Regions from separate parts of the Peribacillus sp. SIMBA_075 genome, predicted to be linked through region 4. Evidence: predicted binding sites of a transcription regulator. Region 4 holds the regulator's gene; each other region holds the start of a gene.
The links. Region 4 encodes LexA, which represses DNA repair genes until DNA is damaged. Its sites were predicted from a motif close to CGAACATATGTTCG; they were not measured.
Positions count from the first base shown of each region.

Region 1: a site for LexA is predicted at 1,335-1,348, ahead of recA (recombinase RecA). Genes of this name have one in related genera too.
Region 2: a site for LexA is predicted at 1,776-1,789, ahead of addB (helicase-exonuclease AddAB subunit AddB). Genes of this name have one in related genera too.
Region 3: a site for LexA is predicted at 1,629-1,642, ahead of uvrB (excinuclease ABC subunit UvrB). Genes of this name have one in related genera too.

Region 1 is NZ_JAWRYN010000001.1:307,594-310,812, reverse strand. It holds gene recA (recombinase RecA) at 144-1,190, opposite strand; gene SB775_RS01545 (competence/damage-inducible protein A) at 1,537-2,769, opposite strand; gene pgsA (CDP-diacylglycerol--glycerol-3-phosphate 3-phosphatidyltransferase) at 2,792-3,219, opposite strand, start outside.
Region 2 is NZ_JAWRYN010000004.1:2,392-5,610, forward strand. It holds gene SB775_RS04805 (YhjD family protein) at 1-223, opposite strand, end outside; gene SB775_RS04810 (TVP38/TMEM64 family protein) at 517-1,131, shown strand; gene lepB (signal peptidase I) at 1,165-1,728, shown strand; gene addB (helicase-exonuclease AddAB subunit AddB) at 1,919-3,219, shown strand, end outside.
Region 3 is NZ_JAWRYN010000003.1:56,771-59,989, forward strand. It holds gene uvrB (excinuclease ABC subunit UvrB) at 1-1,497, opposite strand, end outside; gene SB775_RS03645 (CsbA family protein) at 1,717-1,947, opposite strand; gene SB775_RS03650 (catalase) at 2,143-3,219, opposite strand, start outside.
Region 4 is NZ_JAWRYN010000024.1:383-3,601, forward strand. It holds gene SB775_RS16860 (hypothetical protein) at 1-197, opposite strand, end outside; gene SB775_RS16865 (glucosaminidase domain-containing protein) at 501-1,115, shown strand; gene lexA (transcriptional repressor LexA) at 1,360-1,983, opposite strand; gene yneA (cell division suppressor protein YneA) at 2,139-2,450, shown strand; gene SB775_RS16880 (YneB family resolvase-like protein) at 2,470-3,126, shown strand; gene SB775_RS16885 (DUF896 domain-containing protein) at 3,192-3,219, shown strand, end outside.

The DNA of each region.
Region 1 (3,219 bases), on a different contig from region 4:
TGAACCACCATTAAGTACAGCATTCATTATGGAAAATGTCTGTAAATCCGTTTTCACAGCCATTTAACCCGCTGGAAATTTCACATTTTTCTCACAATATATAGAAAAGGCCTAAGCTATCAAGCTTAGGCCTTTTCCTACCATTAATCAAGTAATTCAAAATGTTCTTCTGTTTCATTTTCCTCTGGTGGCAATTCATGTTCTCCATCAAGATTATAGTGATCTCTGATTTTCTGAGAAATTTCCAGAGCGATATCCTGATTTTCTTTTAAGAACAGCTTCGCATTTTCGCGGCCTTGTCCGACACGCTCTTCATTATATGAGTACCATGAGCCGCTTTTAAGGACGATATCAAGATCTGCACCCATATCGATGATTTCACCTTCCTGAGAAATCCCTTGACCATACATGATATCAACTTCTGCTTGACGGAATGGAGGGGCAACCTTGTTTTTTACAACTTTGATTTTAGTTTTATTACCGACAATTTCATTACCTTGTTTTAATTGTTCCGCACGACGCACTTCCAGGCGAACAGTTGAATAGAACTTCAATGCCCGGCCTCCCGGAGTCGTTTCTGGGTTCCCAAACATTACACCAATTTTTTCACGGACTTGGTTAATGAAAATGGCAATGGTGTTTGATTTATTAATGGCACCAGACAGTTTTCTAAGTGCCTGAGACATCATCCGTGCTTGAAGACCCATATGGGAATCTCCCATTTCACCTTCGATTTCAGCTTTAGGAACAAGTGCGGCAACCGAATCAATGACTATGATATCTACCGCTCCACTTCGAACTAACGCTTCGGCGATCTCTAAGGCTTGTTCACCCGTATCAGGCTGTGAAAGCAGTAGCTCATCAATATTCACACCAAGTTTTTCTGAATATGCTGGATCTAGAGCATGCTCAGCATCAATGAATGCAGCCGTGCCACCAGTCTTTTGTACTTCTGCAATAGCATGTAATGCAACAGTCGTTTTACCGGAGCTTTCAGGTCCATATATCTCAATGACCCGACCTCTTGGATATCCGCCTACTCCCAATGCTACGTCCAATGCTAAAGAACCGCTTGAAATCGTTGAAATCCTTCGATCAGACTGTTCCCCAAGTTTCATAATAGAACCTTTACCAAATTGTTTTTCAATTTGTTTTAACGCCATATCTAAAGCCGCTTGACGATCACTCACTCAATTTCCTCCTCTATATTCAAATAATCGGCTGTCCGATTAAAGGTTTTCTAACGTTAGCAATTATTTGAGATCAAGGTTGTATCCTGTCTCAAAACCTATCTTTACTATATACTCTTTTTACTATTTTGCCAAGCAAAAAGTCGAACATTCATTCGTTTTTTTCTTTCGGGATATTCTTTATAAAAAACCATTTTATCTTGAGGAAATCCCCATTTCCATTCACATACTCACTTTAAAAACTTTTTTCTTTGAATTAACTTTTTTCTTTTTCCCCGTTTTTTCAAGAAACAAACTTTTTCAACCAAATAAAAAAGCAGAGCCGTAAAAAGCTCTGCTTCAGCGTTTATAAATCCCTTAACAGGTAATGACAGCCGTACTTCACACTGCGAATACGGTTCTGCGCCCTGCTTCCGGAAAGATTCAATTCTTTGAAATGAGTCTTTCCATCCCGATAAGAAATGCCAACGAATACTGTACCAACAGGCTTGCCTTCCTGTTCATCCGGTCCTGCGACACCCGTAAAGCTTATGCCTACGTCTGCATCGAGCTTTTTCCGGACATTAGAGGCCATTTCCATTGCACACTCACCGCTGACCACCCCGTGCTCTGAGATGGTATCATCACTGACGCTAAGTACATTTGACTTTGCATCATTCGTATAACTGACAATGCCGCCTTTGAAAACTTTACCGGCCCCCGGGATGGTTGTCAGCTGTTCTTGGAACATTCCACCTGTCAAGCTTTCGGCTGCCGCGATTGAAAGTTTGCGGACCGTTAATTCTTTTACAAGTTCCTTTATTAGCGAAGTATTATCACTTCCATAATAGAACTTACCTACCCGGCTAAGGATTTCTTTTTCCGATTCTAAAATAAGCTCTTCGCATTTTTCTTTGGATGAGTCTTTAGCGGTAATCCTTAACGTCACTTCCCCTTCGGCTGCCAGAGGAGCAATTGTCGGATTCGTTTGATTGACAAGAAGATCTTCAATAACCGTTTCCAGTTCGGCTTCACCTATCCCGTAGAACCGAAGAACCTTGGAATCGATTCGTTCGTGCTTATCCAATTTATTCATGATCGATTCATAACCATAACTTAAAAACATCGGCTCCATTTCACTTGGCGGACCAGGTAGAAGCATATATGTAATCCCAGATTTGGACAAGACCATTCCCGGTGCCATGCCATGATCGTTCGCCAACACTTCACTGCCCTCCAATACAAGGGCCTGCTTCTTGTTGTTTTCCGTCATCGGCCGGTCCCGTTTTTGGAAGTAAGCTTCAATGGATTGCAAAGCCTCATCATTAAAAACGAGCTTTTTCCCTATATGGCGAGCAATCGTTTCCTTCGTTAAATCATCTTTGGTAGGTCCTAGTCCACCTGTAAAGACGATCAAGTTCGCCCTTGATTCAGCGATTTCTATAGCTTGTTGTAAACGACGGTCGTTATCCCCGACTACAGTATGGTAAAAAACATTGATTCCCATTTCCGCAAACTGCTGCGATAGGAATCTCCCATTAGTGTTATTGATTTGTCCTAAAAGAAGCTCAGAGCCCACTGCAATGATTTCTGCATCCATCTTTTCAAAACCACCATTCGTTTTACTTGGAATTAACAAATACTTCTTTGTTTTTTATAAAATAATCCAAACCTGACCATATTGTAAAAATCAATGCAATCCATAATGCGATATTAGCAAACGGAAGAGAAATGAGGGCAAATGGAAGGTTATGCAGCAATAATGCCGAAATAGAAACAATTTGTGCCCATGTTTTAATTTTACCAAGCTGGTTCGCTGCAACCACTTCCCCTGTACCCGCCAGTACCAAACGCAAACCGGTCACTGCAAATTCACGACTAATGATCACGATAGCAATCCAAGACTGACCGTACATTAAATCCAGATCAACCAATACAATTAGGGCAGCCGAAACCAGAAGCTTATCAGCCAATGGATCTAAAAATTTCCCTAAATCAGTAATCATATTATATTTCCTGGCAAAATGGCCATCGATCCAATCAGTAGTAG
Region 2 (3,219 bases), on a different contig from region 4:
TTTCACTTACTTTAATATTCTCCTTGCGCAAATAGCGCCGTACCTCGGCAAGATCGTCCTGAACGACTTTTAATATATGCTCGACTAGTTCCGAATAGGGCCTTTTTAATTTAAACGGACTAATTTCGATGACCTTGAGATCCCGGTTTAAGACTGTAATAACCATAGGGAGGTAGATGGCTTTTTCAATCATATTTCGGTCATCTTCTGGAATGCGGGTCATCATGACCGCTCCTTTCTAAAAAAGCACGTTTTTAATATTAATATGTATATCTTGTGAAAAAACAGAACGTTTGTTCTCGTTCGTTTATCCTAATGTATTTTAAGTTTATATGCAAGAAGTTTTGATAAATGATGAAATTTTTGTTAACAAGATTATGTTTTCCTGAGATAGGGAAAGTATGAAGATATATGGATAATAATTCTTGCAATTTCAGGGGAAAGTGATATATCTAAAGTAAACGGTTTTTAATAAGTTTATGCTGCTTTGATAGTAGCATGTCGAGGGAGATAATTATGGATTTGGATACTATACGTGAGTGGTTTACACTTGATAATATATCGGCGCTCATTCAGCAATATCGCTCATTCGGTCCAATTCCCGGAATCTTACTGCCGATGTTGGAAGCTTTTTTGCCCTTTTTACCCTTAGTGGTGTTCGTGCTTGCAAATGCAACGGCTTTTGGTCTCTGGTGGGGATTTTTATTTTCTTGGATTGGTGCAGTAGCGGGGTCTTTTTTGATCTTTTTAGTTATTAGAAGATATGGTCAAATGAGGTTTTTTCGATTTTTGCAAAAACATAAGCAGGTGCAGAGGTTGATGGTTTGGGTGGAAAGCCATGGATTCGGTCCTTTGTTCATACTGCTCTGCTTCCCTTTTACACCGTCGGCCATCGTGAATATCGTGGCAGGACTTTCAAAGGTAAGTCCCTTGCAATATGGACTTGCAGTCGTTGGAGGGAAAGCGGTGATGATTTTTACGATCAGCTTCGTAGGTTACGATTTGGTATCCTTAATACATAAGCCTGTACGTACGATCATTATCGGGATTGTCATCTTTATCCTATGGTATGTGGGAAAAAGACTGGAAGTCCGATTAAATAAAAGCATGAAGAGAGAAGAAGGACAATAAATTAGTATATAAATGTAGTAGGGGTTGAACCAGATGGAAAAAACAAACAAGAATTCTTTGTCCGATTGGATAAAAGCAGCCATGATAGCTTTTGTTATTTACATCTTAATCCGTACATTTTTCTTTTCAAGCTATGATGTTGAAGGGGATTCGATGCAGCCGACTCTTGAAGACGGCAATAAACTTGTCGTGAATAAAATCCATTATCAGATTCAAGATATCAACCGTTTTGACATTATAGTTTTTCATGCGAATGCACAGGAAGATTATGTTAAGCGAGTTATAGGGATTGCAGGTGACCGCATTCGTTATAAAGATGATTGGCTTTACGTAAATGGTGAGAAAGTGGATGAGCCTTATCTTGAGAAATACAAGGAAGGTTTCCCGGGACAGGATTTTACGGGCGATTTTACATTAAAGGAATTGACGGGCATGACAACAGTCCCGAAGGGCAAGCTTTTTGTCATGGGTGACAATCGCCTTGAAAGTGCGGACAGCCGTCACTTTGGTTACATACCAGTTGAAAATGTTGTCGGTAAAGTCGATGTTCGATATTGGCCGATCAAAGAGTTCAATTATAAATTTACAGGTGAATGATTGAGGAAGCCCGAAAATTATCAGGGCTTTTTCTTTTGGAGGAAACGCGAACGTACGATTGGTGTTTTTTAAAGGAAAACGGTAAAATAATAGAATGTAAATCTAATTGGAAACAGAAACCTAGTCAAAAAGACGAAAGTATTTCTGGTATGATGGATCTAGATATTATGTTGTATAAGGGGGAAAAGAGATGTCACTCCGTTTTTTACTGGGAAGATCGGGTGCAGGGAAAACTTCGAATATATTGGGCGAAATTCGCACCAAATTGGCAGAAAATCCCGAAGGCAATCCAATTATCTACCTCGTTCCTGATCAGATGACGTTTCTATCTGAATATAAATTAATTAAAACACCAGGCCTTGCCGGAATGATCCGTACACAGGTTTTCAGTTTTAGCAGGCTTGCTTGGCGCGTTCTTCAGGAAACTGGGGGAATGAGCCGGCTCCATTTGGACAGCGTTGGCGTTAATATGTTGATAAGGAAGATCATGGAGGATAAAAAAGAAGAGTTAAAGATGTTTCGTCGATCTGCTGATAAGCAGGGGTTCATTGCACAGATGGAGCTTATGCTGGCTGAGTTCAAGCAGTATTGCATCAAACCGGATGACATTCAAAACTATTTGACCGAAACATCACCCTCCGGCAGCGGCATTCAGGATAAACTTCATGACCTTGAATTGGTCTATCAGGCGTTTGAGGATGAAATGGTTGGCAAATATTTAGATTCCGAAGACTATTTCACTTTGCTTATCGAGAAAATGTCTGAGTCTTCATATATAAGGAATGCGGATATCTATATCGATGGTTTTTATAGCTTGACGCCACAGGAATTGTTGATTGTGGAAGAAATGATGAAGCTGTGCAGGAGTGTAACGGTCTCGCTGACGTTAGATCAGCCCTACAGACAATATGCTCCGGATGATTTGCAATTGTTCAGGCAAACGGGAAATCTTTATCATAACCTTTATCAGGCTGGATTGAGGAACGGTATACCCATTTCTGAAGACCGAATCTTAAAAGGGACGGAAAGGTTTGGAAAGAGTCCGGGCCTGAATCATCTGGAAACTTACTTTGCCATTCGTCCTGCACGGACGTTTGGGCAGTCACCTGATGTAACGATCGCCCAGGCAGTTAACCGCAGAGCTGAGATTGAAGGAGTTGCCCGGGACATCTTGACGCTTGTCAGAAAGAAACAGCACCGTTTCCGTGATATTGCGATTTTAGTCCGAAATGGAGAGGCATACACAGATATTTTACAAACCGTTTTTCGGGATTATCAAATCCCCTTGTTCGTCGATTCCAAACGGACCATGCTGAATCATCCTCTGATTGAACTGATTCGTTCGACTTTGGAGATCATCAATGGATATTGGCGTTATGAGCCGGTATTTCGTGCAATCAAGACGGAGCTTCTATTTCCGCTGCAAAAAAATCACGATAGAATGCGCGAACAGGTTGATAAGCTGGAAAACTATGTGCTGGCCCGTGGAAT
Region 3 (3,219 bases), on a different contig from region 4:
AAGTACATCATATTTGCCCATTCGCAGTTCCCGGATGATTTCTATCCTGTCTAAGGTCTTCACTTCCGAATGGAGGTATTGGACCTTGATGCCAATTTCCTTTAAATAATCAGTTAAATCTTCAGACATCTTTTTCGTTAAGGTCGTAATGAGGACACGTTCGTTCTTTTTGACCCGCTCCTGTATTTCACCGATCAAGTCATCTATCTGTCCTTCAATTGGCCGCACTTCAATCGTTGGATCCAGCAATCCGGTTGGACGGATGATCTGCTGAACCATTTCTGGCGTATGTTCGAGTTCATATGGTCCCGGAGTTGCCGAAACGAATATGGATTGGTGGACCTTTTTTTCGAATTCTTCAAATCTTAGAGGGCGGTTATCTTTTGCAGACGGCAGACGGAAGCCATGATCGACAAGCACTTGCTTTCGTGCCTGATCTCCATTGAACATGCCCCGGATTTGCGAAAGGGTAACGTGTGATTCATCCACGACCAATAGGAAGTCCTCTGGAAAGTAATCCATTAAAGTGTATGGTGTCGCACCTGATGGGCGAAGCGTTAGATGGCGGGAATAGTTCTCTATCCCTGAACAAAAACCCATTTCCCGCATCATTTCCAAATCATAACGGGTCCGTTGCTCCAAGCGCTGTGCTTCAAGAAGTTTTTCATCTTCCCTTAATTCCTTTAATCTCTCTTCCAGTTCCATGTCGATATTCTGAATGGCTATCCTCATTTTCTCTTCTCGGGTTACGAAATGGGAAGCTGGGAAAATAGCGATATGTTCGCGTTCACCTGTGATTTCACCAGTCAGGGCATCGACTTCACGGATACGGTCTATCTCATCTCCGAAAAACTCGACCCGTACACAATGTTCATCGCGTGATGCCGGGAAAATTTCAACCACGTCACCGCGAACGCGGAAAGTTCCCCGTTGAAAAGCAATATCATTCCGCTCATATTGAATATCCACGAGCCTGTGGAGCAAGGCATTTCGGTCTATTTCCATGCCTGTACGGAGAGAAACAACCATCTCCCTGTACTCTTCCGGAGAACCCAGCCCATATATGCACGAAACACTGGCAATGATGATGACATCTTTCCTTTCGAACAATGACGAGGTTGCCGAGTGACGCAGTTTATCGATTTCATCATTGATGCTTGCATCTTTTTCGATGAATGTATCAGTGGAGGGAACATAAGCTTCTGGCTGGTAGTAATCATAATAGCTGACGAAGTATTCAACGGCATTATTAGGGAAAAACTCTTTGAACTCACTGTAAAGCTGCCCTGCCAACGTTTTATTGTGGGCAATGACAAGTGTCGGTTTATTGATTTGTTGAATAACATTCGAAACGGTAAACGTTTTCCCTGTCCCCGTTGCCCCCAATAATGTCTGCATTTCCTTTCCCTCTTTAATGCCTTCGACAAGCATTTCAATTGCTGCAGGTTGATCTCCTTGAGGAGAGTATTTTGAGACTAACTCAAACTTATCCTTCACCAAGCATAGCCTCCTATTGAAATATTTTTATATGAAAACGGGACATGAGCATATCCCTTCTATTTATTCCGGTTTAAGAAAGTATATATACTCATTCTACCACAATAGCCTCAAAACAAACCAGCAATAAGCGAACATCCATTCTACTTTTTAGTTTTATGGACTCATGGTTTGTTGAGGGAAATGGAATGTTTTTAGAAAAAAAAAGCACCTTTGATGTCAGGCGCTCTTGGATGTTCGTTTCATCATTCTTTTTGATAACCAAAATCCCACTGTAAGGGATAAGGCATCAACGATGATCAATAAGTTTGTATGCGTATAACCTTTATATGCAGAAGCTGTAATCAAGGCAACAGTTAAAACAAGGCCCACGACATTGTTATAGGTGACTCTTGAAAATAGCATGACAAGTAGACAAGGAAAGAAAAGGGCAGAAAGAATTTTAATCATTTTTTCATCTCCTTTATAAGAGAAAAATAGAGTAGTTTCAGTTTAAATGATTATGAAGTTTTTTGCCAATTAATTTCCCACTAGTTTTTCAAAAGCATCCTTAGAAGATCGTTCCACCCACCCATCCATCAATTATGCCCATAAAAAAAAGAGGCAAACCCCTTTTAAAGGGATGTTTGCTTCTTTTCAGACCAATCAATATGGATCGGCTTCATGTCCTTTTCTAACTGCGGCCTCCGGATTATCCGTACCACCCAGAGGTTTTGAAGATTCCGTATGTTTAGAAGCCGAGGCTAATCCCTCTTTCAATCTGCGGCCATACTCTTCATCAGCCTCTTCAGCGAGGGCAATCATTTTTACCTGAATGCGCTTGTCGGCAGGAGCCAATGCCGACACTAAATTGGAGATTAAATCATCTTTTTCCCAATCTTCGAATTCACGGAATGTTTCACCGGCCTGCTTCGTATTGCTTTGGCGATCGATTGTCTCACGGACAAGTTTCCCTTCTACCATAGGTGTATACTCCTTGCCCGTCTGTTCAGCTTCTTTCAAACCGCCAACTGTTGATGGTTCGTAGTTGATGTGGGGGCTTTGGTTCCCCCTGCCAACTTCATATTGCATCTGTCCGCCAGTCTGATTCGTGGCTGTCCGTTTCTTTGGAGCATTAATCGGCAATTGCAGGTAATTCGCGCCAACACGGTGACGCTGTGTATCGGAATAAGAAAAAGTACGTCCCTGTAACATCTTGTCATCCGAGAAGTCCAATCCATCCACTAGGACACCCGTGCCGAATGCAGCCTGTTCCACTTCAGTGAAATAGTCTTCCGGATTCTTATCCAATACCATCGTACCGACATGTAGCCATGGGAATTCATCTTTCGGCCAGATCTTTGTATCGTCCAGCGGGTCAAAATCCAATTCAGGATGATCGTCATCACTCATGATCTGTACGTTTAGATCCCATTCCGGGTAGTCCCCACGTTCGATCGCTTCATATAAATCCTGTGTGGCATGATTGAAATTCGTAGCTTGTATTTCATTAGCCTCTTTCTGGGTCAGGTTCTTGATCCCTTGTTTCGGTTCCCAGTGATACTTGACAAGTACGGCTTTGCCCTCCTCATTCACCCATTTATAAGTATTGACCCCTGACCCTTGCATCATGCGGTAATTGGCAGGAATGCCCCAAGGGGAAAAAACAAACGTAATCATATGAAATGTTTCTGGGGAGCTGGAGCAAAAATCGAAAATCCTTCTTCCGTCCTGGATATTCGT
Region 4 (3,219 bases):
CCCATGAAAATTCCTGCAACCAAATGGTGTCGATGGCTGATGAAAATGGAAATGAATAAGCCTAGAACCAAAGCGATGGCAGGGATGAATTTTGGAGGAATTGGAAACATGACCTTAATAAGTTGAGTAAGTGTCATGATGGTAGGAATGGCTATCACTGCATCCCAAAAGTTTGTATGGATGGTTGGGAAGTCCATAATGTCACCACCTTAGAAGTTTTCACAATTAATTTTTACCATTTACAAAGGATTTATACCATATTAATTAATGCAATATAAACGATTGATCAATGAAAGTTGATACAACAAGTTTCGAAGACTTTCAGAGTTCAATGTGAAGCCGCTCAATGTATGCTGGCTCTTTTTTGATCATAGTGAAGACAATTAACCAAATATCAGTACCTTTTTTGCTGGACATGCTGTCACCCTTTTCATGGTTTAGAATACGATATGAATGAAGATAACCAGTTAAGAAAGTGAGTCCTAATGATGGAGGTTCTAATGAGCAAGGAAACGTTTATTAAGGAAATTGCTCCATATGCCCTGAAAATTCAAAAGGAATTTAAAATTTTGCCTTCTGTGATCATTGCACAAGCTTGTTTGGAGAGTGGATATGGGACAAGCTTTTTAGCAAATCAAGGAAAGAATATATTCGGTACAAAAGGTGATTTTAAGGGCGAGTCAGTCATTATACAAACAATTGAATACGTCAACGGTGCACCCGTTCAAGTATGGAACAAATTCAGAAAATACCCAACATGGGAAGAAAGTCTAAGAGATCTTGCCAATCTATATGTAAAGGGAACTTCATGGAATAGAAGTTTGTATACAGCCGTCATTGGAGAACAAGATTACAAAAAAGCACTCAAAGCAATATTCGATGCGGGTTACGCCTCGGATCCGAAATATATAGAAAAACTGGCGAACCTAATCGAAACAAGCGATTTAACTAAATATGATGAAAGCATCGAAGAGGTCTATCATATCGTCAAAAAAGGGGATTCCGTATCTGCGCTTGCAAAAGCATATGGTTCTACGCAAATGCAGATTCAACAGTGGAATGGATTGGTCGATCTTAACCTTATTAAAGTGAACCAAAGATTAAGAGTGAAATGAACATTTACAGGGAGCGGGGTTTTATCTCGCTCTTTATTAATTTTATGGTTTCATATTTTTCCTAAAGTACATATATCCAGAAAGCGATACCTTGCCTATCAACCGCCATAAATGAATAATGTTTAAATACTCCTATGAAAACACGCTTCTATTAAAAAAATATTTCAAACCTAGTCTTCCAAATGCATAATGATAGAATTTCGGACATAAATTAAACAAACAAAAAAAAGCGCATTTAGCGCTTTTAATGTATTTGTCTATATAAGCCAATTACTTTTCCAAGTATCGAAACATCTCTTAAAATAATTGGTTCCATATTTGAGTTCTCAGGCTGAAGCCTTATGTAATCCGGTTCCTTAAAGAATCGTTTTACAGTGGCTTCATCATCTTCCGTCATGGCCACGACGATATCTCCATTATTGGCACTGCTTTGTTGTTTCACGATGACATAATCTCCATCATGGATTCCTGCTTCAATCATACTTTCGCCCATGATTTCTAGCATGAAAACATGGTCATCATGTGGAACCATGCTTTCGGGAAGCGGAAAGTATTCTTCTATGTTCTCAATTGCAGTTATCGGCATGCCCGCGGTTACTTTACCAAGTAACGGCACGTTCACGACACTAGCTTTGGGGATATTATTCGCTTCCTCCAAGTTCAGTATTTCAATGGCCCTCGGCTTGGTTGGGTCACGTCTTATCAGACCTTTACTTTCCAGGCGGGATAAATGTCCGTGTACTGTTGAACTTGATGCAAGTCCCACTGCTTCGCCAATCTCCCGGACGGAAGGTGGATACCCTTTTTGGCGGACCTCTTCTTTAATGAAATCAAGGATATCTTGCTGCCGTTTTGATAGTTTAGTCATATGTGCACCTCTTCTCCAATGTTCTTTGCCCCATTATAGCATGGCCCCCAATTCTATACAAACATAAGTTCGAATTTAGTTGTTGACTGAAACAAACGTTCGTATTATAATTTTGACATAACATACGAACGAACATTCGCTTTGGAGGGTTATTTATGAAAAAAATATACAAAAATTATGTATATACGATTCTGTTAGCTGGATCAGTATTCATCTTTTCAATTTTATTCTCTTGTACATTGGACAATGATCAAAAAAAGGATTTCCTTTCTATAGAAGTAGGTGAAGGCGACACCCTATGGGGAATTGCCGAAAAATATGATGAAGCTGATTTGACAAAAAAAGAATTCATTGGTTGGATAGAAGAGCATAATGGAGTCAGGGCAGATTCGATTAAACCTGGTCAAGTCATTGTCATACCGGTTAAAGGGGAAGAACTTGTTCAGAATTTGGCAAGTCAGCAGTAAGCAGTGAAGGTAGGGTATTATGAAGGCAATAATCTATTGTAGGGTCAGCACAGAAAAAGAGTCACAGGAGACATCATTGGCAAGGCAGGAAGATGAATTAGTCAAATTGGCCGAAAAGTTGGATATGGAAGTTGTTTCCATAATAAAGGAACAGGAAAGCGGTTATGAGTTAAACCGGGATGGCATTTTTGACATGATCGAACTATTTAAAGCCAAAGAAGCCGAAGTTCTATTAATCCAGGACGAAACAAGACTAGGAAGAGGGAATGCCAAAATAGCCCTTTTCCATGTCATCCTTAAAGAAGACGTGAAAATCTATACGCTCTCACACGATGGGGAAATAGAGTTATCGGATTCGGATGCCATGGTCATCCAGATAGTCGGTATTGTAGAGGAATATCAAAGGAAATTACATAACTTAAAAATAAAACGCGGGATGATAAGAGCCGTTGAAAAAGGCTACCGCCCTCAAAACAATCTTCAGAACCAAAGGAATTCTACTGGAAGGGAACGTATGGAAATTCCCATTGAAGAGATTATTAAACTCCGGGCCAATGGATTGACATTTGCAGAAATCGCAGCCACTTTAAGGGGCTTTGGATACAATGTATCCAAAGCTACGGTGAACAGGCGTTTTCTCGAACATCAACTAAATATACAGGAAAGTCAATCATAGAACTTGTAATTTCGCTTTTTTTTTAATACCATGACAATATCCGCAGATTACGAAGGAGCGAAATTATGCTATCAAAAGAAAAAATAGCCCGTA